4 regions of the Methylomonas sp. MS20 genome follow, and region 2 is predicted to be linked to each of the others. Evidence: riboswitches for the same ligand, from Rfam matches in the RefSeq annotation. Region 2 holds a riboswitch; each other region holds the start of a gene.
What was found. Region 2 has a riboswitch for cyclic di-GMP ahead of ACQE3D_RS11675 (hypothetical protein). Riboswitches for the same ligand answer to the same signal wherever they lie in the genome.

Region 1 (8,061 bases), 1.6 Mb from region 2:
CAGATACACTTCGCCGTTGGCACCTACGCCGATGGTACCGAACGACGGGTTTTCCGGCACGCTGACCGGCGCTTCGTAGCTCAGGCCGCCGTCAACCGAGCGGGTAAAACGCTTGTCGTCCAAACCTTCCCGCCAGTGTAAATAAATATGGCCGTCGCTGGCGGTTCCGCTCCGGTCTATGCCGATTCGGCCTTTATCCGCGCCTTCGCCGTGTGCGTAGACCGGCGCTTGCCAGCTGACGCCGCCATCCAGCGACTTGAAGACCTGCACGTCCGCCGCGAAGTTGCCGGTGCTGTCGTAATGCAGACTCTGGTAGTAGAAATTGCCCGCCGAATCGACATCCACCATGATGTTGGTCCGTTGTTCGCCCGGCGTCACCACGCCTTGAAAATGCCAGTGCTTACCGCCGTCGTCGCTATAAGTCCAACCGCCTTCCCGGCTGCCCGAAGCGATACTGGCAAATTGCTTCCAGCCCGCGACCAACCGGTCTGGGTTATTCGGATCGAGAGCGATCGTCGGCTCGTGAGCCGCGTCGCCGGCGATATTGTCGCCGGCCGGGTCCACATTCATTTGAATGCTCGAATACGGTCCGTACGGAAACAGCGATTGCGCAGCGGCGCTTTCCGGCATCGCGCCGCAGACCGCTAACACGCTCAAGCCCAAGCAATGGGCGAAAATCCCTCGCGGCAACGGCACGACGCGACCTAGGCGAACGTCCATCACGCCCTCCTGAATCGGCGATAGCCGTTGATACCGATACCGGCAATCCCCGAAGCGAAGAACCAAACCGCCGAAGGCAATGGAACGGCGGCCACTTGGCCGCAACCGCTATAGGCACCCACGCCTAAACAAAAATCCCCCAAATCGGCCAAGACGGTATTTTTCAAAAAGAACGCGTTTTCGGGGGACAGTAATAAATCGCCGCTGAGCATCCAATCGCCGGCACTGCTGTACTGCAACCGCAAATTAGCCAATTCGTAAGCCACCGCGCTAAACGAAACGTTATTCTGCAAATACCAGCCGCCCGGCGTGCCCGAAACGCCAAAGGCATCCCACATGGTCTGCCGCGCCTCCGGGTCGTATTTCAGCGAGTAATCGCCGTTCAGCAAGGTGCCGGAAAAGCTTCCTCGAAACATCTCGACGCCGGTCATGCCCATCGTGCCGGTACCCGCCAAGGTGTCCGAATCGATTGAGAAGTCCGGCGTCGTGGCTTGGACGTTGCGGCCGGAAAGCTGACCGCTGGGGTTGCTGGCACTGACGGGGGTGATGTCGTGTACCAAGTTCACGGCTGAAATTTCGACACGCGTCGGATTATTGAAGTAAAACGACGAATCGGTGCGAACCGTGTAGTCGGACTCGATGGTGTCGAAATATTGCGCCAGAAAGTATCCCGGCTGGGTCAACGAGCCGAAGTTGGAGAGCGCTAAAGCATCGCGGTCCAGATTCATCGTGAAGGTGCCTCCGGAATTCGCGTTTAACAACGCGGCATCGGCCTGCGTAACGAATCCGCCGGCGACCAGCGCGAAAACCGTCGAAACCACGGTCAAGTATTTTGATGTTTCAAGGCGATGGCATGTCATCGAAACCTCCTGTTAACTGATATCCCGATCAAGCGGATCTGTTGCGAAAACCGCTCACGCCCATGCCGATTAAGCCGGTCATAAACATCCAGACGGCGGCCGGCAGCGGGACCACGGAGGTTTGAAAGCTGAAGGTACCGATGCGCGCATTAGCATTGCGGGCCGGACCGGCCCCAAGATGATCGAATCCCCAACCGTAACCCAACTCGCCGCTCAAAGACAGCACGTTTCCGTTGATCTCGGAAACCACGTTAAACAACTCGAAAGCCACCGCTTTAAAGCCGAGGGTGTTGTAAATGACCCAATCCGAACTTTCCGGCGTTTTTAGCGCTTCCGCGGGATTATAGGTCAGCGTCATGTCGCCCATTAATACCCGGTTAGTGGGGGGCGTGACATCCACTCGATAGCGCAGGCCGCCGGCCAGGCCGATAGAGCCCGACGCGGTGCCGGTAATGTCGTTAGGGTCGAACGTGAAGGTAGTGGCGCTATTGTGCCGACCCGACGGGTTGTCAGCCACATGCGCGCCATTGACGGTAAATTTCAATCCGGTGGCCGGAATTTCGTTCGCCGCGTAATCGGTCAGATCGACGGGCGTATTGTAATCGCGCAACTCTTCAAAGGTTTTTGAGGCCAGCGAAGCGTCGTAGTATTCCTCGACGTATATGGATGGCGCAGCGGTCCTATCCAAATCGATACCGTTCTCGAAAGCGTCTCGATCGATATTGATAATCAGCGAACCTCCGGATACGGTAGCGCCATGCGCGGATGTCGCGGCAAGGGTTAACGACAGCACGATCAGGTATAGAAATTTCATGCGTATTCCTTGAAAAAAATTGGGTTTCTAATAAGTCGCTTACCGGCCAAGTTCAGGCTCTACCCCCGTCCGTTAACGGAAAGCAAAGCGCCCCGCAGCCTTTTGCGACGGAAGGTTGAGCGGTCTGGTAGGCTTAGGCGGATAAGCCCGATTTACCTCTGGAAGCGCCTAACAGGCCAACCAATCCGCTCCCGAACAACCACACGCCGGCCGGCAGCGGCACTGCGGCGGGCGCCAGATTGAAGGTACCCACTTTGACCGATGTGCTGCCGTTAAACAGCAAATTCCAGGAGTAACCCAAAGTGGAAAGATACAAATCGCCGCTTAGCGATAATTCGCCGTTACCGTTTACCGACTCGGTGGCATTCACCAAGCGGAACAAGGCTGGATCTTGCGCGGGGCTACTAAAACCGGCGCTGTAGGTAAAGATATTCCACGTCCCACCGGCTTTTTTCAGGTAAAAATCACCGGGGTTCAGGTAGGAGCCGCCACCGGCGGGTTCCATCCGAAATGCACCGCTCAAGCCGATTTGGCCTGCCGCCGTGTTGCTGGCATCCATCGTCGTGGCCTCCTGCTTTCTCGCGCCGTAGCTGATGGTGGTGCCATTGGCGTTCACCGGCAACGAAACGCTGAAGGTCTCGGTCTGACTGAGAGCAACACCGCCGGTCGTGTCCAGATCGATCGGCGTTGCGTTATAAGTCTCGTCCCAAAAATTGGCGATATACCAACCTTCGGAACCGCCAACGGCCGAGGTAAATGCTGAATTGTCGATGGTCATATTCGCGACGCCGCTAACGAGGGCCGCGTTGGCATCGCCTGCCGTTAACAGACCGCCGCCGAATACGCTGATTGCCAGAACGCCGGCATAGGCCGCTTTCAAACTGTGTTTGTTTAATAGGTTCATTGTTTTCCTTACAAAACGATCTAAGATTGATTTAATGGGCAAAATCCAGGCCCCGATACGGATGGAAGCGCGTCACATCCCATTGCAGAGCCCAAAGTTCGAAGGCAACCCGGCCGTCTTATTCCAAGACCCGTGGCTTTCCGGCTCCGCCTCGCGGCGGATGTGGCGAAATTGCCGCTTCCGTGCGGCATCGCCCGAATCCTTGAGCGAGGTTTTCCTAGATTTCCGGCGGCTTTTCCGAACGGCGCAAGATGCCGTCATTGGGCAGCCGCCAAGGCTCGAAACCCAACGATACTGGCTTAGAGAGGGCGTCGCGAAACGCAAACCCGCCGACATAAACCTATCGTCATTTCCCGAGTTGCTGATCTAACAGCAAAGACCAGGCCAATTAAAAAGTCATTGTTTTACAACGACTAACATTTTTACCGACGGCCAAACAAACCCAAACCACGTGATTTGCCTCAGCAACTGCGTGAAATCACCTATTCAAACGATTTGCCGGTATTTGTAACAATTGAAACCTAAGCCGCGTCGAATCAACGGGCGGAATGCGCCAGCTCCCGGTGAGTCGCACGGACCTCCATGGATTGACCGATCCTCAATCTTCCACCCATTTAAACCGCAGCGCGGCGGTCGTTAGAAACAACAGCGTCATCGCGGCCAGGCTCATCAACGCCGGTGCTATCTCGGCCAAACCGGCGCCGTCGATCATGACCGCGCGAGCCGCTTGCAGCATGTGGGTTAGCGGGAAAATCAGCGTCAGGTTCTGCAACAGCGCCGGTGCGCCTTCCAGCGAAAACCAAACCCCGGACAGCAGTATCATCGGCAAGGTCAGCAGGTTCAGGATGCCCAAGGCCAACTCCTCGCTACCGGTCCGGCTCGCCATCAACAAACCTAGACTGATCAAAGTTACCGAACCGAGTACCGCTATCAGCGCCAACAAGGCATAAGCCCCCTGCACTAAAAAGTCGAACAAGACGTTCATCGCGACAAATTGCAGCACGACCGCCAGCATCAACAGCCCCAGCCGGCTGACGACTTGCGCCGACAGGAACTCAAAAGCGTTGACCGGCGAGGCTTTCAAGCGTTTAAGCACGCCGCTTTTGCGATACCTGACGATCGTAAATCCGACTCCGAACAAACTGCCGTGCATGATGTTGATGGCTAAAATGCCGGGCAAAACCCAATCGAGGTAGCGTACCCGCCGCCCGGAAACCACTTGCTTTTTCCAGGTGGCGGCTGGATCGCCGGCCAGCAGGACTTTTTCCAGCAGATAGCCCTGCCCGGAACTGTCGTTTATCCAATACCCGTTTTCCGCCCCCCCTTGCACCACCATATCCAGTTGATGATGCTGGAGTTTGGCTAACGCCTTATCCAGTTCCGGGTAGTCGATGAATTGCAGATATTGGGTGGTCTTAAACGCGGTAATCTGCGAATTAGCCTCGCCGGTCACGCCCACTTTAAACAGCGCGCTGTCCTGATCGTCGAATATCGCCGCTATGCCGACGATCAAAATCACCGGAAACACGAAATTCCAGATCCAGGTGGCTTTGTCGCGGATCAATTCGATATTGCGGGCTTTTAGCAATGCCAAAAAATGCTTCATCTCAATTTCTCAAGGAGTGGCCGGTTAATTTAAGAAACAGGTTTTCCAGATTCGGCGTGGCGACCGTCAAGCCTTCCAGCGAGACATGCAAGCGCGTCAATTGGGCGATCGCCGCTTCCACATTGGCGGTGACGAACTCGACCGTTTCGGCGCCGGCAGTCACCGCGAACGGCAAGCCCGGAATGTCCGCCAGGCCGCTGGCACTCGGTAAACGGATCAGTACGCCGTCGAAATGCTCCTGCAATAGATTCTGTGGCGTGTCCTGGACGATAATCCTGCCTTGATCCATGATGGCGATTTCGTCGCAAAGCTGCTCCGCTTCCTCCATGTAATGCGTGGTCAGCACAATGGTCTTGCCGCGCGTTTTAATCTCCCGAATCAAGCTCCAGAAGTTGTGGCGCGATTGCGGGTCCAGACCGGTGGTCGGTTCGTCCAGAAATAAAATGTCGGGATCGTTGATCAAGGCGATGCCCAGCAACAAGCGTTGCCGCTGACCGCCGGACAATTTACGGGAATCGCGATTGATATAGTCTTGCAAGGCACAGGCTTCGATAATCTCTTCCAGCGGCAAACCGCGCGGATACAGCTTTTGAAACAGTTGCAGGGATTCCTTGACCGTCAGGGTGTCCGGCAAGGCCGTATGCTGAAACTGAATGCCGATATGTTGGCTATAACGCCGGTCGATAGGCTCGCCGCGAAACAAGATCTCGCCTTTGCTGGGCTTGAGTATGCCCTCCATCATTTCCAGCGTGGAGGTCTTGCCCGCGCCGTTCGGACCCAGCAAGCCGAAACACGTCCCGGCTTGCAATTCAAAGCTGACGCCAGCGACCGCCGTGACTTTTCCGTAATGCTTCTCCAGCCCCCTAACGCTCAGCAGGCTAGCGATCGCGCCAGACTCGGCAAGCGGCGGCGCGGCTAGCGTTGACGGCGAAGCCGCCGGCTCCGGACTCAGTTCGCGCAACCAAGCCGCGCAAAATGGCTGCTTGACCACCGTGAAGTGCTCGCCCTTGGCCTTGATGACGTTGACGGTTTGGTAATAATCGTCCCACTCGTTGGCCGCCAACCAACCTTTACTGCCGTCGGCAATCACCAGCGTCACCGAATACGGCAACTTGGCAGTGTAACGGTAATTAGCGGTAATCGACGCCTCGGTCACCTGCCAGATTTTCCGAAAATCCCCGGCATCCAGATTAGGAACGATATCCGCCAACAGCAACGCAAAGCAGTCTTTCCATTCCGAGTAGGGCTTGGTTTTTAAAACGTCGGCGATGGCGGCGCGATAAGGCTCGGGCGAAATGCCGGCGCTAGTCAGCATGAAGTTGCAAAAGGCCTTGACCGAGGCTTTGTCCACGCGGCTTTGCCTCAACAACAAACCGCTATCGATCAACACCACTTCGCCGATTTCGTAGGCCGAATCTTGCAACTGGCGCAGCATTTCGTAGACGACGGTGCCACCGTAACTGTGCGCGTATAAATTGATTCGCCCTTGCGGCCAGACGCGCCCGATCTGCTCGATATTGTGCGCCGCCATTTCCTCGACCGTGGCCGCCGGCTGATCGCCCGCATAGCCTTTCATTTGCAAGCCGTAAACCGGCCCTTCGCGCTTGAGGCATTCCGCCAGTTCAACATAGCCGTCGCTCAAGCCGGGCATGCCCGGCACGATAAACGTCGGAATCCCCGAGCGCAGATTAAGCAAATATACTGAATTCGTTGGTTTATCCATCGAGCTTTCTAAGTAGTCGGTCAACGCTTTTATCGTCGGGTATTTGAAAATATCGGCGAGATTCAACGAGCTGTCGGGGAGAATGGCGTTGATACGACTAATCAGTTGCACGGTCAACAAGGAGTGGCCGCCCAATTGAAAGAAATTGTCGCGCACGCCAACCCGCTCGATGTTCAACAGCGCCCGCCAAATGTCGGCTAGTTGTTGCTCCAGTTGGCCGCTCGGCGGACTAAAATCGGCATTGCCGATCTGTACGCCGCTCGCTTGCCGCGCCAAGGCGTTCCGGTCGATTTTCCCGCCGGGCGTCATCGGCAAAACCTCGACGGCAAACAGTGCGAGTGGCACCATGTATTCCGGCAAGCTTTCACGCAAAAACGCTTTCAGCACCTCCTGCTCGGGCGGCTTGCCGTCGTGGGTATAAAAAGCCAGCAGTTGTTTGTTATGAGAGTGTTCGCCGACCACCACCACCGCCAACTTGACCGCCGGATGCCTGGCCAGGGCGGTCTCGATTTCGCCCAACTCCACCCGAAAGCCGCGAATCTTGACCTGATGGTCGCGGCGGCCGATGAAGGCCAGGTTGCCGTCGTCCAGCCAGCGCACCAGATCGCCGGTTTTATACAGCTTGCCGGCGCCGAACGGGTTGGCGATGAATTGCGCGGCGGTCAATTCGGGCTGGTTCAGATAGCCGCGGGCGACGCCGGCGCCGGCGATGTGCAGTTCGCCGGGCACGCCGATCGGCACCGGTTTGAGTTCGCTATCCAGCACGTAGACTTGGGTGTTGGCCAGCGGTTTGCCGAGCGGTATCGCTTGGTCGGGATTCTGGGCCGGGTCTATCGGGTGCAGCAACGAGATGACGGTGGTTTCGGTCGGACCGTAGGTGTTGATCACCACGACGTTCGGGTTACGTTGCCGCCAGGCCCGGTATTTTTGCGCCTCGGCTTTTTCGCCGCCGATCACGACCCGGCTCAACGCGGTGTCGCTGAAGTCTTGATCCACCAGCGTATGCCAGTAGGCAGTGGGCAGGTTGATCAGACTGACCCGATGGCGTTCCAGCAGGCTTTTCAGATACGCCACGTCGGTGAAGCGCTCGCCGTCCATCATCACCACCGCGCCGCCGCTGAGCAGGGTCGGGAAGACTTCTTCGACGAAAATGTCGAAGCTGATCGTCGAAAACTGCAACACCCGGTCGCGCTCGCTGAGATGGTAGGCGGCTATCACCGCCAGATTGTGATTGACGACGTTGCGATGTTCGACCATCACGCCCTTGGGCTGGCCGGTGGAACCTGAGGTATAGATGACGTAGGCCAGATGTTCGGGACCCGCACTGGGGCGCGGTTGCGCGGCGCTTTGGGCGATCAGCGGCCAGTCGCTATCCAGCGCCAGGGTCTGAATCGCCAGGCCCGCGCGGATTTCATGCAAGCCGTCGGCCAGACC
Region 2 (8,061 bases):
CGGGATTGGCGAGAGCCAATGCCGCCGCTACTTAAAATCCATGACTGTAAGAAACTTAACCGATAGCAATGCGTATTGGAGCGACTCGCTAGCCGCGGAACTGCTGCGATTTTTGACTGGTCGGATCAAGTGTCCGGACATCGCGGCCGAATTGACTCACGATACCTATCTTGGCTTGCGGCGAGTCGTCGAGCAGCAAGCACCGGAGAATACGCGGGCCATGGCATTTAGAATCGCCATGAATCTGGCGGTCGATTATCAGCGTAAAATGATGGTGCGTGACCGTCACACCGCCGAGGAGGCGTTCGATACAATCGCCGAAACCGTCGCTTGTCCCGCCTCCAGTACCGAACGTGTTCTGATCGGGCGCGAGCGTCTGCAAGCGCTTCATAGCGCATTAGTCGAGCTGCCGTTACAATGTCGAACGGTCTTTCTGCTGCATGGTGTCGAAGGCCTCACCTATTCGCAAATCGCCGAGCGCTTGGATATCTCCAAGTCCTTGGTGAACAAACTGTTGGCACAAGCGATGCATCACTGCGCGAACCGTTTGGCCGATTGACCGGCCGCACCACAACTACTCTCCGCCTATCCTAATCTCAGCATGTCCGATTCCTCCGACGCGCTTCCCGATACTTCGCCTAAACAACAAGCCTTGAATTGGCTGGTCAGATTGCGCGACGACCAATTGACCGACGCCGATCTGGAAGACTTCGCGATTTGGTTAGCCAGCGACCCCGCTCACGCCGACGCGTATAACCTAGCGGAAGCGCTTTTCCACGATATGGTTCTAGCGGGACGTGAACAGCCACGACCGAGCAGTGCCGCCCCAATTTCGAGTACACGTCCTTTGATGCGCTCGGTCGCTCCCAAACCTCGCAAACACCGTTGGCGCCGGTTACAAGGCGTCGCGGCCATCGCCGCGGCCTGGTTACTGGCAACGCAGTTGATTCTGCCGCGTCAGGCCCACTGGCTGGACGCGCTGCTTAGCGACTATCGTACCCAAACCGGCGAATTGCGCGATATCCGCCTAAGCGACGGTAGCCGGCTGATGTTGAATACCGACAGCGCGATTTCGGTCCAGTTCGATGCCGGGCTGCGCCGTATTGTATTGCATCACGGTCAGGCCAGTTTCAGCGTGGCTCCGGACAGCACGCGACCGTTCGAAGTAGCGGCCGCCGATGTGACCGTGCGCGCCCTGGGAACGATATTCGACGTCTATAAAACCGACGCCGGCTTGACCCGAATCGAAGTCAAGGAACACGCCGTCGCGGTCAGCGCCGGCCGCGAGACCAAACTCGAAGTCGCGGCCGGTCAGGCCGTCGAACTGCGAGAAGGCCGGCCCTTGGCGGCACCCGCCCCTGTGCGGCTGGATCAATCCGGCGCGTGGCGGCAGCGTCGCCTAATCATCAACGACAAGCCCTTAGCGGAATTGGTTGCCGAATTGGAACGTTATCGTTACGGCAGGATTTTTCTTAGCGATACCGAATTGGCCAGGCAACGCGTCAGCGGCGTGTTTGCCTTGGACGATCCGGATAGCGCGCTGAAAACGCTAACCTTGGCCTTGAATTTAAAATCGTCTCGGCTAGGACCGTTTTGGACGGTTTTACATCATTAATCCGCTTACTCTCCCGCTTGCCGCTGGGCGCGCCCCACGCCCGATCACCACGATTACGTTCCCGCTTGCACTTAAGCCATGACTGCAATGTTTCGAATAGTGAGTCGGCGAAATCCTGTTCATCTTGGCGCTTGTGTTGCTCTCGGATATTTTTTTGTTTTTTTCGTAGTCGATTTTCTCGCTCGAACGACTTCCTTATTGAAGACAGTCATTTTCAAAACAGGAAGACGTTTGAAACACCGACCCGCACCCAGCCGCAGCTACCACTCAGACCAAGTCGCCACGCCGGCCACAGGCGTCGACAAAGTCGCTTTGCTGTGCGTGGTCACTTCACTGAGCGGCGCGATGGTTTGGATACCGGTTTTGGCCGAGCCGGTCGGATTCGACTACAACATACCCGCTCAGTCGTTGAACGACGCGCTGATCGAGTTCGCCGCCAAGTCGAACCTTGAATTGGTATTTCCGGTTGACGACTTGCGCGGCCTGAGCGCTCCCGCACTGAAGGGACGCATGAGCGTGGAACAAGGGCTACGCACCCTATTGCAAAACAGCCGGTTGACATTCCGCTTTCTGGACGCCCGTACGATCACGCTCGAGACCGGGGAGCGCCCCACCAACCCGCGACGGGCTCCGGTTGCGTTGCCGCCAGTCACGGTCATCGGCAAACCGATTGCCGAACCGGCCGACGATGTCGCCTCGTATACCCTCGACCGAATGCAGAGCGCCACATTGACCGACACGCCGGTGCGACGGATTCCGCAAACAGTCGCCGGCGTTACCCGCGACCTGCTGGACGACCAGCAAGCCGTCACGGTCAGCGAGGCCTTAAGCAACGTCAGCGGCGTGGTGGCGCGCAATCCCTTGTATTCGCCGGTCCTGGAAGGGACGCTCATTCGCGGCTTTCCCTCCGAGCAACTGCTGGACGGCTTTACCCAGTATTACAATCCCGGCGACCGGGAAAGCACGATTAACGTTGCCAGCCTGGAAGTGCTCAAGGGCAGCAACGCCCTGCTCTACGCCGGCGGCTCGGGCGCCCCGGTCGGCGGTGTCGTGAATTTGATTTCCAAGCAAGCTCGGCCCGAGGCTTTCGGCGAATTCGGCTTCCGAACGGGATCTCACGACTACTTTCAACCGAATTTCGATATCAATCAGCCTTTGCATAGCCGGGTTTGGCTGCGGATGACCGGTGAATTTACCGATGCCGGCAACCGCGTCGATGCGGTCGAGACCCAGCGTTACAACTTGAATCCGGCCCTGACCTTCACCGACAACCATCGTAACAAGCTTACCTTGCGCGGGAAATTGTCGCATTGGCGGCAAACCGAGTATCAAGGCTTGCCGGCCACCGGCACCTTAGCCGGCCGGTTTCGGCTCCCACCGGACAGCTTTATCGGCCCGGCCGATGCGCCCCAAAGCCGTTCGGACAGCCAAGCGATTTGGGGCGAGTTCGAGCATCGTTGGGATAAGCACTGGACGATCACGCTGAAAAGCCGGGTGTCTCGAGCCAGTTTCGATCAGCGGGTGCAAACGCTATTCGGCGACGATGGCTTTATAGCCGATCGGCCGCTGAGCGCATTGGGAGCGTCGGCATGGGGGCTGGTTAACGCCGAGCTGTATCAACGCCAACGCGAGTTCAGCGTGCTCGGCTATCTGACCGGAAAGTTCGCCTCGGAAAACAGCGAGCACACCTTGGTCATCGGTGCCGACCGCGGCGAACTCGACGATATTGGCTTCGTCGGCGCCGATTTGGCGAATACCGGTTTGGTGGATCTTGCCCAACCCAACTTCGGGTTAAGGTATGCCGTCCCCGAACCGGCGCAGCCAAACCAGTTTATCGGTAATCTGACCTACGGCGGCTATCTGCAATGGCAGGGCAGTTTTTACAATCGGCTACATTTGCTGGCCGGCTTGCGTAGAGGGAAGGTGTCCATCGATTTTCGAAACACCGCGAGCGGCCGCTCGACCAGCACCGACGCCGAGAAATGGTTGCCCCGGTTGGGCGTCGCCGTCGACATCGGTTCAGCCTGGACCTGGTTTGCCGGTTACAGCGAAGGTATGCGCGGCCAGCCCTTCGTCGAGTTTGCCGATACGCCGTTGCCGGAATTGGCGCGCCACGTTGAGACCGGTTTGAAATTCGATATCGACGGTACTTGGCGCGGCCAACTTGCCGTGTACCGAATCGACCGCGAACGGGTGGCGGTGCCGGATGGGAGCGACGCCTTGCTACGCTCGACCGCCTCCGGCGGTCAAAGCGCCGAGGGCACGGAAGCGGACTTGAATTGGCGGTTATCGGAAGGGCTGGATTTGCTTGGCAATTATGCGTACACGTTGGCGCGCTACCAGGACGATAAAGCCGGCGTTCCGGCCGGTAACCGTTTGCCTCAGGTGCCCGACCAGGCCGGGCGGCTGTGGTTGAATTACCAACTGCCGGCGTCCTTGCTACCCGGTTGGCGAATCGGGGTTGGCGTGAATTTAAGCGCGGGCGCCTATTTATCCAAGGACAACCGCTTCAAGACCTCCGGCTACCACTGTGTGGACGCCAGTCTGGGGTACGAAACGTCGGCATGGAAATTGGCGGCCACCGTCAAAAACCTTAGCGGCGAACATTATTATCGACCTTTCGATTATTTCGACGGCCGGGTCGCACCCGGCGCGGATACCGAACTGTATTTCAACATCGCGTACCGCTATTAGGTCGCCTGAACACACGGAGCTAAAGGACGGATCACTTAAGGAACTAGAGTGAAGCCGCCGGGACCGGCGGCAAAAACGCCACATCCGCCGCGAGACGGAGCCGGAAAACCACGGATCTTTGGACCAAAAGACCGCCGGGTTGCCCGTACTGCCATGTTCGCTTCCAGCGCCGGACCGAAAACTCGGTCCGGCGTTACGGGAAACGTGCGCCTTGCGGCCAGACATTTTCATTATTTCGACCCTTTAAGGACATGCCATGACACAAAAACACAGTTACCGATTGCAACTAGCCACCGCCGGTGCTCTTTCCATCGCGATGTTGGGCGGATTTCTCGCGCCTGCCAGCGCTGAAGCCGCGCTCGTTACCGGCAGCGTCGGCATTTCAATCGACAACGCGGCGTTAGCCGCCGTCACCGGTGGTTGGCGGATCGATAGCTTCTTTGATGCCAGCTACAACCAGATCGCCATTACCGCCGATACCGTCGGCGGCGTTGCATCGGCCATCGACATGACGCTACCGATCAACACCAATTTCACCACGACCAGTTACGCCGCCGTCAACCGCACGCTGCAAGCGACCACGATGGAGGTCGGTAACACCGCCAGCGGCCAAATCGGTCTCAGCGGCGGCATGCGCATGTCGGTACCCGGCACCAGTAGCGGCTCATTGACACCTTACGATTTTCGTCTGCAAAAAATCGGCGGCGTGTGGAATCTGGTGACTTACGACCAATTTTTCTCGGGCACCACGTTTTTGCAACTGACCAATACCAGCGAAACCGTGAACGCCGGCGGCGAACTGACCTTGAGTGGCGACCTGATTTTTGGAAGCGGCAGCAATAAGTATCCCAGCCCATTCGGCCTGACCTGGGGATCGTTCCTGGGGATTTCCGCCACCGACGCAGTCGTCGGCAGCCTTTCGATGAACCTTCCGGCGGCGGTACCCGTGCCAACCGCCGTCTGGTTGTTCGGTAGTGGTCTGATTGGCTTGGTCGGTGCGACGCGCCGTAAGAACCTTGCGGATTAAGCCAACCTTTTTGCTGGTTCGATCAGAGCGCCGCGACAGATTGTGCCGGCGCGGCGCTTGCTCAACGTTTTTTACAGGAATCGCGATGCCTATTTTGCCTTTTTACCGAATCCGCCTCGGGCTACCCTTGGTTGCCGCGTTGGCGCTGTCGCCGAATGCGATGGCCTTGGTTCTAAACGCGCCGAACTCCGGCACGTTTACAATGAATCTGGACGCTGTCGCGCTGGCACCTTACGCCGGTGGCTATTACCTCAGCACATATTGGGACGCGGTGGCGGCCGACCCGACCGATCCCGCCAATAGTGGCGGCGCCCTGGTCGGCCAAGTCGCTACCGCCGAAATTCCGGCGCTGAACCAATCCTTCACGATTACCGCGATCGGCGGCGATATTGCCGGTCAAGCCGCGCAACGCTTTCAACAAGCCACGTCGGCGGACTTTCACATCGATACCGAAAACCTGGCCGGCGGCACCGCCGGTCAAGTCGGTTTGGCGGGCGTCCAAGGCTTCTTCGCGCCAAACTACCCACCCAACGGCGCCGGCTTGGTCAACGGTGATTTCGCGGTACGTTTCGATGCCGCTCGCCAAAACCATGGTGGCAGCGGTTGGTATCTGGACAACAATATTTATTTCACGATGGCGGTTTACGACTTCAGCAACCTAAGTATTAGCTGGATCGATGCCGATAACTGGCAATTTAGCGGCGATCTGGCGATGTCGCCGGAAAATGCCAGCATGCTGAGGGGCAGCGCGCTGGCCGATGTCGGCGACTTTTGCTTAGGCGCGGGCAGCTTTGCCGGATGCGGTCAAGTCAGCGCGGTTCCGCTGCCCGGTGCCATTTGGCTGTTCGGCACTGGCTTGGCGGTTCTGGGTGGCAAGGGCCGCCGAATGACCATATTCGGTTCGGAGGCTAGCCATGTTTAAGCGCATCGAGCAGTCAGTAGCGCGCTGGTATAGCGCGGCGGCGATAGCCGCGTTGAGCGCCGGCATGCCGGCCCTGGCCAACGCAACCGCGCTGCACGCCGATTTGGGCGGCACGTTTACGACCCAATACGACCGAGAGGCCTTGGCGGTGCTGGTGGGCGGCAGCTCCAGCGCGCCCGGTGAGTTTCTGGTCGCTTACTTCGACACGACGCAATCCGACTACACCCAGTTCAGCGATTCCTACTTCTATCTCGGCAATACCAGCAGAACCGAAATTCCGGCGGTGAATCTGGTTCACGACATCACGCCGGTCAGCGCCGTCAATCCGAGTGGTCAGGCCCAAAATCGCTACGTAAAAGCGACGACGCCCAATTTCGCCATCGATAGCGAAACTCTGACCGGAACCGGTAGTCTGGGCATGACCGGCGTGGAATTGTTTCGCGGCAACTACAACGGTTCGCTGGTGACTGGCGACTTCAGCTTGCGTTACAGCGTCGCCAACCGGCAAGCCGCTTGGGACGACTTGGGACAGGCCGGCACACCGGGCGGCTGGTACCTGCAAAACAACATCAGCTTTAGCATGGTGTTGTTCGATTTGGCGAATTTGAGTCTGATAATCGCCGACGCCAATAACTGGCAATTGAGCGGCGACTTGTTGATGAGCCCGGAGAATGCCGATTTTTTAGGCGGTGCCCGCCAAGCCGATGTCGGTGACTTTTGTTTGGGTGTCGGCAGTTTCGCCGGTTGCGGTCAAGTGGCCGCCGTGCCGGTGCCGGCGGCGGTTTGGTTGTTCGGCACGGGATTGATTGGCTTGACCGGCATCCGCCGGCGTGGAGTCAAACGATGACCGGCGGCCGTCTCGATCCGATCACGGCCGCGTGCATGCTGCTGCTGGGCGCGCAAGCGCCGCTGGCAAATGCAAACGCCGTGACTTACCAACAGTTCGTTAGTGTGCAAATGAACGTCGATGCAGTCGGCCGCAATGTTACCGGCGACGCCGCGCACGAGCCGACCATCGCCCAAGACCCCAATAACCCCAAACGATTGGTCGCCGGCTGGAAGCAGTTTGCGACGGTAGCGTCCGGTAACCGCCAAGGTGGTTGGGCTTACAGCGACGACGGTGGGCTATCCTGGCATTTCCCCGGCGTTGTCACGCCGGGCGAACAGCGCACCAATATCATGGTGGACGTTGATTCGGCCGGCGATTTCTACTATCAAAACCTCCACTACGATGCAACCGGCAGCTACGCTCAAGACGTTCAGGTCCTTAAGTCCACGGACGGCGGCATCAGTTGGGGCGTACCGGTCCACGCTTACGGCGAAGGCGCCGATAAGGGCCGGATCGGCATCGATCGTAGCGGCACCTCCAGCGACGGCCACGTCTATCTGGTCTGGCGCGAGGGTCTGGACGACCGCCGTTTTACGCGTTCCAGCAATGGGGGCGTTAGCTTCGAGGCGCCGGTCGCGATTCCGGAGAGTCCGGCGTTCGGCACGATCGCGGTGGGCCCCGCGGGTCAAACCTATGTCAGCGGCCGTAGCGAGGATGGCGAATTGGTCGGCGCCAAATTGATATTCGGCAAGTATCTGTTGGCGACCTCGCTGAACGCCCGCGATCCCGACGCGTTGCCGAGTTTCACGACTCAACCCGTCGATATGGGCGGCTCGCCGGTCATGTTCCAGTTTCAGAACAATCCCAATCAATACGGTCCGCCGGGAGATCTCCAAGTGAATGTCGATCAGTCCGACGGGCCATTACGCGGCAATATTTATTTGATGTCTTCGGTCGATCCGGCCGGCGCCGAT
Region 3 (8,061 bases), 780 kb from region 2:
CGATGACTTCGACGACAAAACGCGCCAAGTGATCCTCCGGCAACCATTCGTCCACCGAGGGGGGTAATAGATAGACTTGATGGCGGTTGACAGGAATGAATCGACTCATCAAGGGCTCTCCCGGTTGCTGGTTCTTTCTATACCACCTATTTTATCTAACCAAGTTACCGAATGGACTATTGGCTTTTAAGTCCGACAGGCTCCTAGCAAATACAATGTCACGCGGCTCGTCGCCCACCTGTAGGGTTCGAGTGACACGACCGCCGCCGTTGTCATCCAGGCTGACGATACTGATGCTATCCGACAAATGGTTAACCACCCAGACTTCCTTATCGTTTCTAACTGCCAATGCGACGGGCTCCAAACCCACCGGTACCGACCCGACGGGCGTCAGTCGCTGATCGCCTACTTTAAAAATTTCCAGGCGATTATCCGGCGTATTCAAGGCAAACAACCGGCCTCGGTCTGCCGATAATGCCAACGGTCGTACCTGTCCGCTTTCGAACAACGTGAAATTGCTTTTACTCCCCGCCGAGACCGTGGTCGGTAAGCCTAACGCGCCTATCGAAATAAGACAGTACGCTAGGGCGTAGTTAATTCGTCTAAACATTTTGTTTACCTCCTGTTAGCTTGCATGAAATTGGCGCTCCGTCATGGAGCGCCGAATCACCGCAGGGGAATAGGCCGCGACAGCCTCCGATTTGAACCGTTCGCGGCCAATGCGGCTTGTGAAACGGCTCGGCTTCCGAGCGCAAGGGCTCACCCGCGCGCTCGGAACCGCTATTGACCTTAGCGCCAGAGCCTTCGTTAAGCCGAACGGCGCGGTTTAAACAACAAACCCAGGCCAGCCGCCATCAGCACGAAGGCCGGCGGTACAGGTACCGCGGTGACCGTTAGCGGCGTCGTACTAGCGGCTAAGGCGTCGCCGTCCGCGTCGCCCAACGCGTTGACCGCCAAACTAAGCGTCGTATCACCTGCTTGCAGAATGTTGAAATGCAAAACCGCCAACGTGAAATTGTCAGCTTGCCAAGCGTTCAAGTCGGCCGGATCGTCGAGCGATAATTCAAACACATTCAATTTTCCAGCTTCGGCTAAAGCCGCCGATTGCGGATTGACTCCTAGAGCGAACGCATCCAATTGATCGCCTAACCCCGCATCGCCGAAATCGGCCGATACATAGGCGAGGTGTGCCGTATCGAACAAGACGTCGAAATCGTAAGCGCCCAAGGCTGGCGCCGCGCCGTCGCTCAATCCGGATATCGCGACGCCGACGCTAAGTTCGGCCGCGCTTTGCGAGACTGGCAATAGTGAAAGCTCGATCGCGGCGTTCGCGGCGGCGGCGGCCGACAACAACATCGCTCCGGCTAAAATCTGTCTAAACCCATGTGTCATCGAATGGTCTCCTTGAAGTAAGTTGAAAAAAAAGTTTACTCGAGCGCGCAACGCGGCCGAGTGCAAGATAACGCCAATTTGCGAGCATCCAATACGTTGACGGCGCCGTTGCGATCAATGTCGGCCGGATCGGCGTCCACCACGCGGCGATTGCGTTTAGCGATGACGAAATTGACGTCGGCTTGATCGACATCGCGATCGCCGTCCAGATCGCCCGCCACCGTGATCGTCTCGCAAACGTCCGGAATGTGATTGGTATTGGTATCGCCGACGCGGCGCTCGGCGACGTCGGCGACGTCGGACCAGCCGTTGGCGTTGCAGTCCGGAAATACCTTCAGGTAGTAAACATCCTGTTCGCCGTTGTAGGTTGCGGTGTAGGCGACGCTAGCGCCGTCGGCACGGGAAACCAGCGTGGTGGCATCGCCGATTTTCAGCGAACCGTGCGGCGAGGCGATCGTCGTATCGAAACTCTGGCTGACGGCTTGATTCTTGGACCAGGTCGAGCCGCCGTCCCACGAGTAGCTGTAATAGAGTTGCGAAACCCGGTAGCTATTGCTGTCGCGAGTGTCGTACCAAACCGCGTCGATACGGCCGTTCGGCGCAACTCCCATCATTCCGAACCAGTTCCAATGATTCGCCGCTGGCGTATCGTCGTTGACCCGAATCGGTGCCGACCAGGTTTCGCCGCCGTCGCTGCTGCGGATAAAGTTAACGTCCAAGTTGTCCGGTCCTGCCGGATCGACGGTGGCGAGCACGTACAATTCGCCTTGCCGGGCGCCGATTGCGGAGTTAACCGCCATTTGCACGTCGCCGACCGGCCCGTATTGATTCGGGTTTTGTCTGAACAAAAACAGCGGCGCCAAGCCGCCCATATCGATCTCGCGTACTTCGAACGTCGGCTTTTGGTTCGCATCGCCGGCATTCGTCGATTTGACGAAAATATGCTTGTGCAGGTTGCGATCCATGTTTTCTTCGTCGAAGTACGGGTATTCCAAACGCCCGGCCATATATAAGGTACCGTCGCCACCAACCCGCATCGTGCCGAAGGTCGGATTCTCCGGCAGTTCGATCGGCGCTTCGAAACTGGCGGCGCGGTCCAGCGAACGGCTAAAACATTTGCCGTCTAGGCAGTCGCGCCAGTTCAGATAGACGTGCCCGTCTCCGGGGCCGCCGCTACGATCGACCGCTAGCTGTGCCTTATCGCCGCCTTCGCCATGAGCGTGGACCGGCGCCTCCCAACCGCGGCCACCGTCCAGCGATTTAATCACCTGAATGTCTTGAACAAAGGTGTAGGTCGGATCGAAATGCAGACTTTGGAAATAAAAATGGCCGAACGCGTCGACATCCAAGGTCGGATTGCTGCGTCCCTCGCCCGGGGTGATAGCGCCGCTAAAATGCCAACTCGCCCCGCCATCGGCCGAGTAGGCCCAACCGGCTTGACGAAACGACGACGCCACCGAGTCGAATTGCCGCCAAGCCGCGACAAGGTTGGTGGGATCGAGTGGATTGATCGCCAGCGCGGGCTCGTTAGCCGCGTCGCCGACAATATTATTGCCGTCCGAATCGACGTTGATTTGTATGCTGGCGTAGGCACCGAATCGGTGTGGCGCGTTCGCCGCGACCGCATTCGAGCCGGCCGCCGCGATCCACGCCGCGCTACTTAACCACGCCATCGCGGAAACGCGCGTCATAGTTGGCGCCTCCGCATGCCAATGCGCGCCAAACCGCCCAAACCTGAAACAAATAGCCAAATCGAGGCCGGAACCGGTACCACCGAAGTATGCAAACTGAAATTTCCGACGATAGCATCGCGGGTGCCGAACAAATGGTCATAGCCTTCGCCCAAACCCAGTTCGCCGCTCAAATCCAGCGAACCGTCGTGAATATCCAGCACGACATTGAACAAATTATAGGATTGGGAGCGAAACGACACATGATTGTACAAGGACCATGCGGAACGGCCGGATGCGCCATCCATATTGGCGGCGTCGTATTCCAGCGCGTAGTCGCCGGATAAAATGCGATTGAATTCTGATCCTGTATCGACCCGGAACCGAAACACGCCGGATAAACCAATCACGCCGGTAACGGTCGAGGCAAAATTGGCCGGATCGAATTCGATCGTGGTCGGTTTTGCGTGGCGCCCGGTCAGATTGGCGACATGCGTGCCGTTCACTGAAAACGTCAGGTTCTTAGCCGGAATTTCGGCGACGCCCGGCACGATATGATCTTCGAGAATTTGCGTGGCGGTGCGGCTATTCGCGGCCGGGGCGTCGAAAAATTCCTCCAAGTACATCGAAGGTGCGGCGGTCGCGTCAATCGCGATTGCGTCGGCGAGCGCGTCTCGATCGAGATTCACCACCATGGTACCGCCGGAAACCGTGGCGGCGGAAACAGGCGGCGATAACGAGGCCAGCAGTGCCGCGGCAACGAGCGCGCGCGACCCTATCATTTGAATATGCATAAATTTGCCAGAGGAAGTCATTTCCGTTGAGAGCCGATGCGCAAAATACCCGCACGACTTAGTCGTCCGGATATTGCGCCCGGTCAAGGTTGCCGGTTACGCGGCGAGCGGTGCCGACTTGCGACGCCGCGACGCCAGCACGCCGAACAGACCGCTACCGAACAACCACGCGGCGGCCGGCAATGGAACGGCGGCGGGAACCGGCGAAATCAGACTGAAGGTGCCGGCCATGCCGGCGGAATTGGAACCGTCGCCACCGAATAAAAAGGCCGATGTGTTGGGCGACCACCAGAGCTCACCGGTAAAGGCCAGGCTATCGCCGTCGGTGGTAATACTGATATTACGGGTGTCGAAGGTATTGGAAGCAAAACTGACGTTGTTGGTTAAGGTCCAACCGGTGTTGGTGCCGTTGTTTCGCGCGGCGATATAAGAGAATTTGTAGTCGCCGGACAGCAGCGTGCCGGTAAAGCTACCGCGCGTCATATACACGCCATCCAAACCGACCTGACCGCTCGCGGTCAAGCTGGAGGCGTTCAGCAGATGGTCTTGATCGGACGCCCAAGTCAACGTCGTCGCTTGATTACTGCGCCCGCTGCCGCCGATATAACCGGTCGGTATCCCGGTGCCCGCCAAACTGCTTGGATTCACGTCGTAACTTAATATGTTCGGCGCCGGATAGGTATTCGTCGGAGTCGCGACCATATCGTTCGCGGTCAAGGTGTCGGCCACCGCCTTATCGAAAAAATTGGCGACGTAGTAGGAGGTAATCGAACCTTCTCCCAAGTTCAAGCCGGCCAATAAGTCGTTTGGGTCGTTGAATGCGATATTGAACACACCGCCGTTCAAGGTACCGGCGTTGGCTAGATTGGTCGCCGCAAGCGCCGCCGCGGCAAACCAGGTTTTTCCTAAGGTCATTTTTTTTGATCCATGAAATTGCATATTTAATTCCTATAGGCTTGAAAGATAGATTTTCGGTAGCCGATTCGAACGCTTCGAACCGACGCTTACTCTCGTTCGAGAGGCAACCCGGCTGTCTTGAACCAAGACCCAAGGCTTTCCGGCTCCGTCTTGCGGCGGATGTGGCAAATTTACCGTCGATACCGCACCTTAAACTCGGCTCGACTCTCGCGGCCTCTCCTGATCCGCTCTTGCCGGCACGCTGTCCAGATGCTGATTCCGAAAGTAATTTCCGGTGCGGCGAACAGACTCAAGCAGTTAGTGTGCCAGCCATACCTCGCTAAAACCGGGAAACGGTGACCGGCTGTCGGTGGCGCTATTGGAGTCCAGAACCGAGTCATCACTGCTAAAACCGGGGTACACAGAGAATCTGAACATCGTCGACTGCGGTCGACGGGGCGCATGAAAAGCAAACGGACAAAGCCATTCGCCTATTTTTGCTGAGTGATTTCACTCAATTAATCTCAACTATAGATAAGCTAAGTTATTGAAACAAAATTAAAATTAATATTCCTACCGCAAATGCCCAATGCACTTCGCGGCGTATAACATAATTTATTAAATTTAAGATTAATTGATGCCTAAAACCGGACTGACGCCGGAAAACATCGTTTCAGCGGGACCGGCGAAACGAAGGTGCCGCAAAGAGTGGGAAAGTTATTTGCCGTAAATCAAGGCTTGCGGCTGGCGTTCCAGCCCCTCGGCCAAGTCTTTGAGCGAACGCGAGGCGTTGCGCACTTCCAGCAAGGCCTGGTTCAACGGCGCATCGGCGTCGGCCAGCGTCTCGACCGCATTCAGCGCGTGCCGCGATTCCTGCAGAACCTGGGTCGCGGCGGCCAGGCTTTGTTCGGCGGCGCGCAACACCGGCAGCAATTCCCGGTTGAAATCCCGCAGCGTGGCGCGGGTGTCGGTTAGCGCGCCGTTGGCGTTGCTCAGCAAGGGTTCCGTTTGCCGGTTCAGCGTCGCCATCAACTTTTGGGTTTCCTGTAAGGACTTCGCCAAGGCGGTCATCGATTGCTTGGTGTTATCCGACTGCAACAGATTGCGGATTTCGGTCAAGGTATCGGACAGATTTTTCAGGGTTTCCTCGACCGGCAATTGCTTGGCCCGGTTGATGATTTCGTCGGCGGTGTTGCGGATTTCGTCGACCGTAGTCGGCACGCTGGGCAGTTCCGGCAAATTTTTATAATCCAGTTTGACCAGATTGATCGGCTTGTCGCTGTAGAAATTCAAATCGACATACAGCAAGCCGGTCAGCAAGCTCTGGGTTTCCAATCGCGCCTTCAAGCCGGCTTCTATCATGCGTTGCGCCGCTTCCTGTTGCTGTTTCTTGGTGTGGCCGTGGCTTTCCTCGCCCGAGGTGTTGCGCAGCAAGGCTGGGTCGATTTCAATGACCACCGGTTTGTAGATTCGGTCGGTGTCGGTTTCCATCACCAACGAAATCTCGCTAACGTTGCCGATCTGCACGCCCTGCAGCTTAACCGGCGCGCCGACGTTCAAGCCGTTCAAGGCCGAGTCGAAGAAGATCACGAAGCGATTTTTGTCCTTAAAATAATCGCCGCCGCCGAAAATCATCACGCCCATCGTCAACAAAGTCAGCGCACCGGTCAAAAACAAACCGATCGCCAATGGATTGGCTTGCTTGCTCACAGGCTACTCCGAGTGCGGCCACCGGCTTGCCGGGATACCGAGGCGTCACCGCGCGTCAGGAAACGCACGATATTAGGGTCTTTGGATTCCGCCAACAATTGTTTGGGTGGGCCGCCGGCAATCATCGTATGGGTTTCGGCATCGAGAAACACCGAATTGTTGCCGATCAGGAAAATACTGTCCAGATCGTGGGTGACCACGACTACGGTGGCCGACAAGGCCTGGCTCAAACTGAGGATCAGGTCGTCGAGCAATTTGGCGGTGATCGGGTCCAGGCCGGCCGACGGCTCGTCGAAAAACAAGATTTCCGGGTCCAGCGCCATCGCCCGCGCCAAACCGGCGCGTTTTTGCATGCCCCCGCTCAACTCGGACGGATAATAATCCTCGAAACCGGCCAAACCCACCAACGCCAGTTTGTACGACACGATGTCGCGGACCTTCCGGGCCGGCAGACTGGTTGCCTCGGTAATCGGCAGCGCCACGTTTTCGGCCAGCGTCATCGAGCTGAGCAAGGCACCGCTTTGAAACAACACGCCGGTGCGCTGCAGAATGCGCTGGCGACCGGCCGGATCGGCGGCCCACAAGGCTTGATCGCCGTAGAATACGTCGCCGGCGGCCGGCGCCTTCAGGCCTATCATGTGCCGCAATAGCGTGGTCTTGCCGCAGCCGTTGCCGCCCATCACGACAAACACGTCGCCGCGATTGATCGTGAAATTCAGATCGTGCTGAATCACGAAATCGCCGTAGGTCATCGTCAAATCCTTGATCGTGATGCAGGCATCGGCCATCGCTAAATTCCCAGGCGATTACAGATTATCGTCATCACCGAGTCGGCGACCACGATGAATACGATCGCGGTCACCACCGCCGAGGTTCCGGCATCGCCGACCGCCGACGCGCTTCGGCCGCATTGCATGCCGCGCATGCAGCCGGACAAGGCAATCAAAATTCCGAACACCGAACATTTGACGAAACCGATGATAAAGTCCTTCATCTTGACCGCGCTGGCGGTGCGGTCAAGATATTCGGTCAAAGACACGTCGAAAAAATTCACGGTGACCAAGCCGCCGCCGACGATACCCATCAAATCGGCATACAAGCAGAGCAAAGGCATGATGATAATCAAGGCCAGCATTCTGGGTAGTACCAGAAAAGCCATCGGGTCCAGATTCATCGTTTTCAATGCGTCGATTTCGCTATTGACGTGCATCGTGCCGATCTGCGCCGCATAGGCGGCGCCGGTGCGGCCGGACATGATAATCGCGGTCATCAGCCCGCCCATTTCGCGGGTCATGCCCAGACTGACCAGATTGGCAATGTAGATTTGCGCGCCGAACAGCGACAACTGCACCGCGCCGACGAAGGCCAGAATCAAACCGACCAACAGACTGATCAACGTGACGATGGGCAGGGCCGACGGGCCGCATTCCTGGATATACAACCACAAATCCTGACGGCGGAAATGCGCCTGACCACGCACGGCGGCCAAGGTGCTAAGCGTCATGTCGCCGACGAAGATCAGCATCTCCTTGGCATGCCGGACCGCGGCGGCGGTTTCGGCGCTCAGCGCCTCGCTCCAGCGCATTTTCCGGGTAACG
Region 4 (8,061 bases), 1.0 Mb from region 2:
GCGGCATCCGCGACTACCGGATCGATTTCTATCGTGTCCGTCGCCAGTCCCTTAGCCTTTAAATCGCGAGCAACATGGCCGCCGCCCAAACCGATCAGCAAGGCTTGATTGGCCTCGGGTCTGAACAACGGCGGCACCAAACCCAATATCACCTGATACCCCAGCAAACTGCGACCTTGGGCTTTTTCGACCGCACTCAGCACCGAAGAATCGGACAACAGCAAGCGAAAGCCCTTGCGCTCGTCGTCGACGACTCTAACCCAGCCGTAGATGCTTTCCTGTTCGTGCAACACCTTAAAGCCGCCGACCGATTTGACGGTCTTCGCATAGCCGTTCGCCGCCAACGTACAAGTCAGAGCGGCCACCAATACCACCGAAAACGTCGCCCCACCCGTTGACGGCGCCGGCCTGTCGAAAACCAGTAAACCGATCACCACCACTAATAACGCCAGACTCAAGCTGAACACGATCGCGCGGGTACCGAATTCCGGCAACAAATAGAAAGCCAGCAACAGTGTGCCGATCACGCTGCCGACGGTGCTAACCGCATACACCGAACCGACTGCCCTACCCACACCCCGCAAGTCGCGGGTGGCCATTTTGATCACATAGGGACCAACCATCGCCAACGAAGTCAGCGGCAGCGTAAACAATAACAACGCACTGACAAACGCGCCGCCGCGTATTCCCAGTGGATTGGTCCACGTCATTACCGGACCGCCGAGAAACGGAATCAGCGCCGTTGTCACCGACGCCAGCGCCAAAATATGCGCCAGCCGCAAGGCCGGATAACGATCCGACAAATAACCGCCCAGGTAGTAACCGATCGCCAACGCAATCATCGTTACCGAAATCAGCGCGGTCCAAACGTATAAACTGACCCCATAAAACGGCGCGATAATCCGCGTCCCCAGCAGTTCTAAGATCATCACGGCGCCGCCGCTAAGCGTCACCAGGGCAAACAACGCGGCGGTGCTCAATGCGCCGCTCCGCGCTTTAGAATCTGTTAAACCGTTTTCAGACATGACTGACCAAACTTTGAGTAAGAAGTAAAAACCTATTGATCGCCGCGAACTTCCTAACAAGTACTCGATCGGTAATCGGGCCGGGCATTATAAGCGCGAAAAACCAAATCGTCCGTTGCCGGCATCGAATCGACAGTATGCCGGCGACTAAAGAAAAACGCCTCGGCCATCGAATGTCATTTAAAGCGGCATCCTTAAGCGTCACAAACCGGCCCGATGGCATCAAAACAAAAACGAGCGCTTGCCCCAATTCCTGGGGCGAGCGCTCGCGAATGGTTGGCATCCCGCCAATACGTTATCGAATCAATCTGATAACCTTCCTTGAATTAAGTGCTACGCGCGCGGCGTTTCATGCCCAGGAAACCCATCAATGCGCTACCGAACAACCAAACCGCACCAGGAACGGGAACGGTGGTTACGCTGAAGTTGCTGATAGTCAAACCGCGGGCCAAACGGTCGGCTGTGTAGGCTGCCGCGTACTGGCTACCGGCGGTGGCGCCGCCGTTGACGATGTCGTTGAACAACTGGGTGTACTCCGCGACATTGGCGCCGCCGATTGCCAGGGTATAGACGCCGGCGTGCAAAAAGCCATTCCAAGACACGCTGTTATCCACCGTACCGTCGGCCGCTAAAACGCCAGTAGTTCCGCCTGATGAGTTGGTGAAGCTGGAACCCGCCACGGCGTCCGCACCCGATTTGCCGGTATAGGTAATCGTTGCGATCTTAGCAGTATCTAAATTACCCAAATAGTTTGGTCCATGGGTATCGGTCGCGCCGGCAGTGCCATTGTTGCCTGTGGTAATACTGCCGTTGGTATCGAACACGCCCCACAAACCGGTAGGGTTAGCGGCTGTGCCGGCCGCCGCGCCACCGCGAATGTCATTGACACCCGCGAACGGCGACCAAGAAGCAAAATCAGGCGCTCCCGCCAAATAGGCGGCGGTATCGGGATCAGCCGCGGTTGAAGCGACATCGCCCACGCCGTCGTGCGAGGAAGCTGGAACCACGCCGTTGTACAACGAGAAGCCTGGGTTCAAGGTGCTTGCACCATTGGCATTGGTTGTACCGGTAATGGTGAAGCTAACATTCGCGTCTTTTTCCAGAATGAAATAACGGAAGCGGATGTCGTGAGTATTACCCAAGGAATCCGGGTTCAAACCGGCCAGATAACCGCCGTTGCTGGATACGGTGGGTGTAAAGTTTGCCGCAGCGCCATAGGTACTTGTCGCGCCTTGGGTGTTACCTGTCAACGGATCGTAAGTGCCCGCGCCCCAGTACAAAGCGGAACCGTAACCCACGTGCGCCATCGCTTGACCGGACATTAATGCCATACCGCCAACTAACGTTAAAACCGAAGCTTTTAAAGTCATTTTTTTCATAGTTATTTTTACCGTAATAATTATTATCCCTCTGACAGACCTTGAATTCGCAGTGAACCCCAAATCCGTCCCTTACATCGATTGCAACCCGGCCGTCCCTTCCCCCTAAGAGGACCCGTGGCTTTCCGGCTTCGCCTCGCGGCGAATGTGGCGAACCATCCCTGGCAAAACGTCCTGTTTTCTCCTCATTTCCCAAAACGAAAGTCAACCTTTGGCGCTATTGCGTTTCCTTGCCGTTGCCGTCAAACCCGCCAAGACCGGAGCGAACAACCATACTGCCGCCGGCAAAGGCACCGCCGTCACGCTTAAGGAAATCTGGCCGTCCAAACCCTCCAGCGCGGTTGCAGCGTCATAAACCGTTCCGCCGCCGGCCGCGATCGTATAATCGCCGGCGCCCAACAGATAATTCACCAGCGACACCGAATTGCCTCCCGCAGGACCCACGTGAGTCAGATATTGAATCACCGCCCATTCGCCGCTGTTATTGGCCATGCTCCAGGAATCCAGCGCATCGAACTGGCCGCGATATTCGACGTGCTCGGTATCGCGAAACGGCGACAACACACCGTTATCCACCGGCGAAGCCAACTTGACGACATGCGGCGTTGGTGTGGAAACCAATACTTTAGGGTTCAACGGGTCTACCGTCGTATCGTCGTGCGCTTCAGCCGCGAAAAGCCCCGAATACAAACTGAATGCCGGATTCAACGCATCTGTTCCACTGATATCGCTAAAAGTGATGGTCACTAACGAAGATTGGTCCAGATGAAATTTAAAAAATGTCCCGCCGGCCAACGAATGACTATCGCCCAACACCGCCTCGGTACCGTTATGCCAACCGAAATTGGTAAACGTTCCACCATTGATGCCACCCGGCGACGAAATCGGATCGCTTAAATCCGCGTAATCGACATGCGCCTGCGCCTGTCCGGACAAACCGCACAGCGACACGACAGCTAGCGCCGCCCAATTAAACCTATTCATATTCAACATAAATCCCCCAAGTAAAAAGATCCAACGTCCGTGCCGATGAAAACCAACTTTCATCAATCGTCCGACAACACAATAGCCAATCCAAAAATCTTTTCTATACTTCGTCGGCTAAGCTAGCCTGTACGGATGCAAGTCGTATGCCATGCATTTTTCCCGCATAGAGCCTGGGGAAGACACAGGTAAAATAATTAAACTATGTTATTTACAATAATAATATCGGCAAATCGCACAACTTTCCTTCCTCGACAAGCTCCCGCTCAAGAACAGCTTTCATAGGCAAAAAAAACGGCCCTTTCGGGCCGTTCACAACCGATAACACATCCTTGTGTCTTTTATTCATCGGTTACATATCGAGCTTTCCGAGTCGGAAATTTAGGCAAATAATACTTTGCGGCGATTCAAACCCACGAATCCAGCCAAGACAGTGCCGAACAACCAAACAGCACCCGGCACCGGCACGGCGGCTGCGGTAGCAACAGCCGAGAACTCCAAATGACCATGCAGATTTGACAGACTAAAATCGCCTGGATTCACCGCGCCGGAAGCCCCAATTGTGTAATTGCCGGCACCCAGAATTAAGGTCAGAGTCTCTATAGTCTCGCTGGCGGAAGTACCGGCACCGCCAGCCGGGTTATTGTCGTTCACGGCTTGTCGAAACTCGATATTACCCCAGTCGCCCGAGACATTAGCTTGCCCCCAGTTCGCCAAGGCATTGAATTGACCGACATAGTTGGTAGCCCCCATCGTCGCGAAACTGGTATCGCGAAATGAAGAAGCGATACCCTGAGCATCGACCGGCGCATTCGCCGAGTCGAGAGCGTCCTGAACCTTGGTGCTATTTGCCAAACCGGTCTTCGGATTCAACTTCTCATTGGCATCGTCGTGCGCTTGGTAGTTCAGTACACCGTTATATAAGGTAAAGGCCGAATCGATGTAGTTACCGGTACCATCATCGACAGTCCAGGAAATCGTCACCTTCGATTCCTGATCCAGGCGGAAGTTAAAAAAGTCGACTTTGTGACTATCGCCGAGCAGCGCCGTCGTACCGTTGTACCAACCATAAGACGTCACATCGTCCACATCTACCGTCGCCGAACTAGCAGCGGATGAGTAATTGACGTTGGTAAAGCTGCCAACCCCGGTATAGGCCTGATTAGCCGCATTCCATTGAGAAGGGTCGTTCAGGGGACGGTCGCTTTGGCCGCTAAGCGCGGAGCCAATACCATTAGCGGAACGCTGCGCCGGGGTAAGCCCAGCACCGCCCAACGCCAATACCGCCGCCGGCGTGCCACCGTATTGCGCGGTTGAAAGCACCTTACCGGCCGCCGTCAGATCGCCAATCTGCGCCCCCTGATTGAGATCGTAATACTCGACATGCGCTTGAGCTTGCTGAGCCACGCCAGCCAGCGCCAGCGCAATGCCCAGACCCAATTTAGATGCCGATTTGGCATTCGATTTGTAAAAAATTTTATTTTTCATGTGTTCTCCACTGAAGGATTGATAAATTTCAACGATTCTTGCAAGTAAGGACGTAAGCAACCCAGTCCTAAAACTAAAGCAAATAGCAAGCCAACAACACCGCTAGAGAATTCCGGCCCGACAACACCCGAGCAAATCTAAACTGTGTTAAATACCGCATCTATTAGGGCATTTAACGCACTCCTTGCGTATCCTGCTGACACAGCCGACTCACTTGGTTCCTGAAAATTTGCCAAGACCGGGCGGTAAGCGATTCCAATCCGCACCCTTTAACCGAGTTCGGCTATTGAATGTGACAGGATTGCGCAACCCTGTTATCGGGACTGATCCGCGCCGCCCCATGTTCGGAACGGCGTTTTTTTATTCCGAGAAGCCCCATCAAACCGGCCAGAAAAGACCATGCCGCCGCCGGTAGCGGGACTGGCGACGCTTCCAAATGACTTTCGATCACAACATCCGCGAACAGCCCCTGAGCTTCGCCCGCCGCCAATTCGAAATTGAAGACGTCGGATTGGCCGATACTCGCCGCGATCGGCGCGCCGAGCCACGCGTCCGCTCTCTCATATCCCGCTAGCGTTTGCCCGTCCGAACTAAAATAATCGACACTCACCGAACCGGTACCGTTTTCACCGGTAACGGCAACCTGCAAGTCGTAATCCAGTCTCACGCTGATCGAATACACATCGCTGCCGAGATTCGTAAACTCCAGCCCATACCAGCCCAAATGATGGGAATTGAGTGCTCCGCTGTTCAAACTGGTGTCCACCGCAAAACGGTAAGAAAATGCACCGGCAGCACTCAAGCCTGGATTCTGTGCGCTAACACTTCCGTCTCCAACGATATCGGACCATGAGTAATCGCCGCCATCATACACCGGCGTATCGATCTGTTGAAACGAACCCGCAATTTGTAAACCCGATAAATCTCCCGGATTGGTCAGATTCACGATGCTCGCCACCGAGTAACTCAAATTCGCCGATGCGTTTTGAGTGGCGGCCGCCATGACGGGTTGCGCCCCGCACAACCCGACCGCGACGGCAACCCAAGGAATTGGACTGTATTTATTCGCTATTTTCATTGTTAGAACCCTATTTAGACGGATCGTCAAGACGACCGAGACCCGCTGCCAATTCACTATTCCCTAGCCGCCGGCCCAATTTACACTGGCGGCGGCCGGCTATTTTTATTGCGCTAATAACTGATCGAAGCGCAAGGTCGGCTCGGTCGATCCGCTCGCCCCAACCGCCGGGACGACCATGACCTCATCCTTCGCGAAATTCGCCAACAATGGATTGCCGGCCGTTACAAGGCCCGCATCGCCAACATGACCGTTCGGCACCACCACCTCCGGATGATCGAACGGCGCTTTTTGGTATCGCACCCTCTCGTCGGTGAAGGATTTCAAGAAAGCGATCAAATCCGCGCGATTGGTAGCCGTGTTCAAGTCCGATGCAATCGTATTGATTTGTTCGTGCAAGTTGTCGTTATAAAAGTTGCCGTGTCGCGTGTAAAACTCGATCACCTGCTCCAGTGTCGCCATGCCGCCGTTATGCATATACGGACCGGTCAATTCGATATTCCTAAGAGTCGGCACTTTGAACGCGGCGTAGGTAGCCACAGCTAATTTAGGACCGCCAACCGCCGCCCGAGCCGCCGCCACCGACGGCAAGTAGGCCCACGCGGGGTCTGCGCAATTGACGTTTCGTAACACGCCTTCCTTGCTGCCGTCGGCGATCAGGTCATCAACGGTCGTGAAATAGCTTGGAGACACATAACTGGTATTCACCGCGAATCCGGCGAGAAAATCGCAAGCCCGAGTGGTTGTAACCACGGCATCTTTAACCCCTGCCGTCTCACCCAATACGTAATTGACGTATTGCGCGCTAAACGACAGCGGATTCCCGAAATCATCGACGCCGCCGACACCGGGATCATCGTCGGGATCGGCAACGCCGGTGTTAACAAAACCCAAATCCATCAACGTCGGCGTGGTGTTGGCGGCGTAATCGCGCGTTACCACGTTGACATAACGTGTCAACCCTGCGTATCTGACCGCGTTGTTGGGTCCAAAGGCGTTCGGACCGTAAGCGATAGGCGTCGCGTCCGGCCCAAAGGTTTTACCTTCGGTCGGCGTCAACAAGGCCGCGCTAGACGCCAACGCCGCCAAACTCATGGTCGGCCCGGTATGGCACAGATTGCAATGGTTATTGAAAAACACGCCATTACCTCTCGTCAGGGACGCGCGCAACGCGGTCGTCTCGGCGGGCGTGGCACCGTTCACGTTGGTCCAGGTCGGCCGCAATTGCGCGTTGAGCGGACTCAAGTCGAACGGCGATTGGTCGGAGATCAAAGTCGACTGATAAAGCTGCAAGGCCAAGCCAAAAAACATCGAGAAGTTGGCTTCCATCTGGCTGTAAGGCGTCTGCCCGGTTGGCGCGCCGAAAGGACCTGTGCCACTGAACGCCCAATATTTCGCGTTAAACGCTTTGATAATCAGGTTTTTATACGTCGTGTTCAAGCCGGGTTTCAAGTTACCGGCACTACTCAGACTCAACGGCCCAAGCACGCCATCCTCGGGATGAACCTTTTGATTTTGCAGCGGCTGCCGTTGAAGCAACTTACGACCGATATCCGACCATTTGCGCTTCTGGCAACTCATCTCTGTATCGCTAAGCGCCGGACCGGTCGCCAGCGATGCCAACGAGGAGTTTACCAGGCGAAGTTTTTGCTTCTCGACGCTACGCGCGTTTAATTTAACCCAAACGCCGGCATCGGGGTCGCGGTCGCCCCACGGGCTGCTACCGTTGAAAATATTGTTGGCCCGGCCGTCCCAAAAATTTCGGAAATTAAACACCGAGTTAATCACGGTCGGCGCATTGCGCGGTTCCACCCGCCGGGTACCGACATGATTGACGTTAAACACCGGATCGGCGCCACGCGCGCAATCGTCGTTACCGCCCGTCAGCCGGGAAGAACCTTTGAACGTGCCGCTAAAAGTACCCGACGAGGCAACAACATCGTCGGTCGTTGAAATCACGTCACTGAATTGATCGGCCGGATTGCTCAGTTGATGCAGCGGAAAATCGCTAAGCGACAGGGTATGATTAGGACCGCCGCCGCCGGAAGCTAGTGTATCGAAAGTCTGCCCGCTAGGCCTGGTACTCTTGGCACCGGGATTGATCTGG

Region 1: it holds a riboswitch for cyclic di-GMP, as region 2 does, so the genes downstream of both, ACQE3D_RS04735 (hypothetical protein) here and ACQE3D_RS11675 (hypothetical protein) in region 2, are expected to answer to the same signal.
Region 3: it holds a riboswitch for cyclic di-GMP, as region 2 does, so the genes downstream of both, ACQE3D_RS08135 (PEP-CTERM sorting domain-containing protein) here and ACQE3D_RS11675 (hypothetical protein) in region 2, are expected to answer to the same signal.
Region 4: it holds a riboswitch for cyclic di-GMP, as region 2 does, so the genes downstream of both, ACQE3D_RS16395 (hypothetical protein) here and ACQE3D_RS11675 (hypothetical protein) in region 2, are expected to answer to the same signal.

Annotation. Positions count from the first base shown of each region.
Region 1 is NZ_CP189962.1:1,064,938-1,072,998, reverse strand. Features, by position in the region: gene ACQE3D_RS04750 (sialidase family protein) at 1-720, opposite strand, end outside; gene ACQE3D_RS04745 (hypothetical protein) at 720-1,580, opposite strand; gene ACQE3D_RS04740 (VPLPA-CTERM sorting domain-containing protein) at 1,609-2,394, opposite strand; gene ACQE3D_RS04735 (hypothetical protein) at 2,528-3,298, opposite strand; cyclic di-GMP riboswitch class I at 3,399-3,475, opposite strand; gene ACQE3D_RS04730 (ABC transporter permease) at 3,897-4,904, opposite strand; gene ACQE3D_RS04725 (non-ribosomal peptide synthetase) at 4,906-8,061, opposite strand, start outside.
Region 2 is NZ_CP189962.1:2,654,240-2,662,300, reverse strand. Features, by position in the region: gene ACQE3D_RS11690 (sigma-70 family RNA polymerase sigma factor) at 41-559, shown strand; gene ACQE3D_RS11685 (FecR family protein) at 602-1,615, shown strand; gene ACQE3D_RS11680 (TonB-dependent siderophore receptor) at 1,847-4,309, shown strand; cyclic di-GMP riboswitch class I at 4,377-4,456, shown strand; gene ACQE3D_RS11675 (hypothetical protein) at 4,566-5,336, shown strand; gene ACQE3D_RS11670 (hypothetical protein) at 5,422-6,258, shown strand; gene ACQE3D_RS11665 (VPLPA-CTERM sorting domain-containing protein) at 6,251-7,105, shown strand; gene ACQE3D_RS11660 (sialidase family protein) at 7,102-8,061, shown strand, end outside.
Region 3 is NZ_CP189962.1:1,877,961-1,886,021, reverse strand. Features, by position in the region: gene ACQE3D_RS08160 (IS1182 family transposase) at 1-109, opposite strand, end outside; gene ACQE3D_RS08155 (YncE family protein) at 152-610, opposite strand; gene ACQE3D_RS08150 (cohesin domain-containing protein) at 808-1,392, opposite strand; gene ACQE3D_RS08145 (hypothetical protein) at 1,428-3,083, opposite strand; gene ACQE3D_RS08140 (VPLPA-CTERM sorting domain-containing protein) at 3,080-3,844, opposite strand; gene ACQE3D_RS08135 (PEP-CTERM sorting domain-containing protein) at 3,953-4,771, opposite strand; cyclic di-GMP riboswitch class I at 4,874-4,950, opposite strand; gene ACQE3D_RS08130 (MlaD family protein) at 5,471-6,463, opposite strand; gene ACQE3D_RS08125 (ABC transporter ATP-binding protein) at 6,460-7,251, opposite strand; gene ACQE3D_RS08120 (MlaE family ABC transporter permease) at 7,254-8,061, opposite strand, start outside.
Region 4 is NZ_CP189962.1:3,680,373-3,688,433, forward strand. Features, by position in the region: gene ACQE3D_RS16390 (fused MFS/spermidine synthase) at 1-980, opposite strand, end outside; gene ACQE3D_RS16395 (hypothetical protein) at 1,352-2,404, opposite strand; cyclic di-GMP riboswitch class I at 2,484-2,566, opposite strand; gene ACQE3D_RS16400 (VPLPA-CTERM sorting domain-containing protein) at 2,609-3,388, opposite strand; gene ACQE3D_RS16405 (PEP-CTERM sorting domain-containing protein) at 3,770-4,876, opposite strand; gene ACQE3D_RS16410 (VPLPA-CTERM sorting domain-containing protein) at 5,160-5,954, opposite strand; gene ACQE3D_RS16415 (cytochrome c peroxidase) at 6,060-8,061, opposite strand, start outside.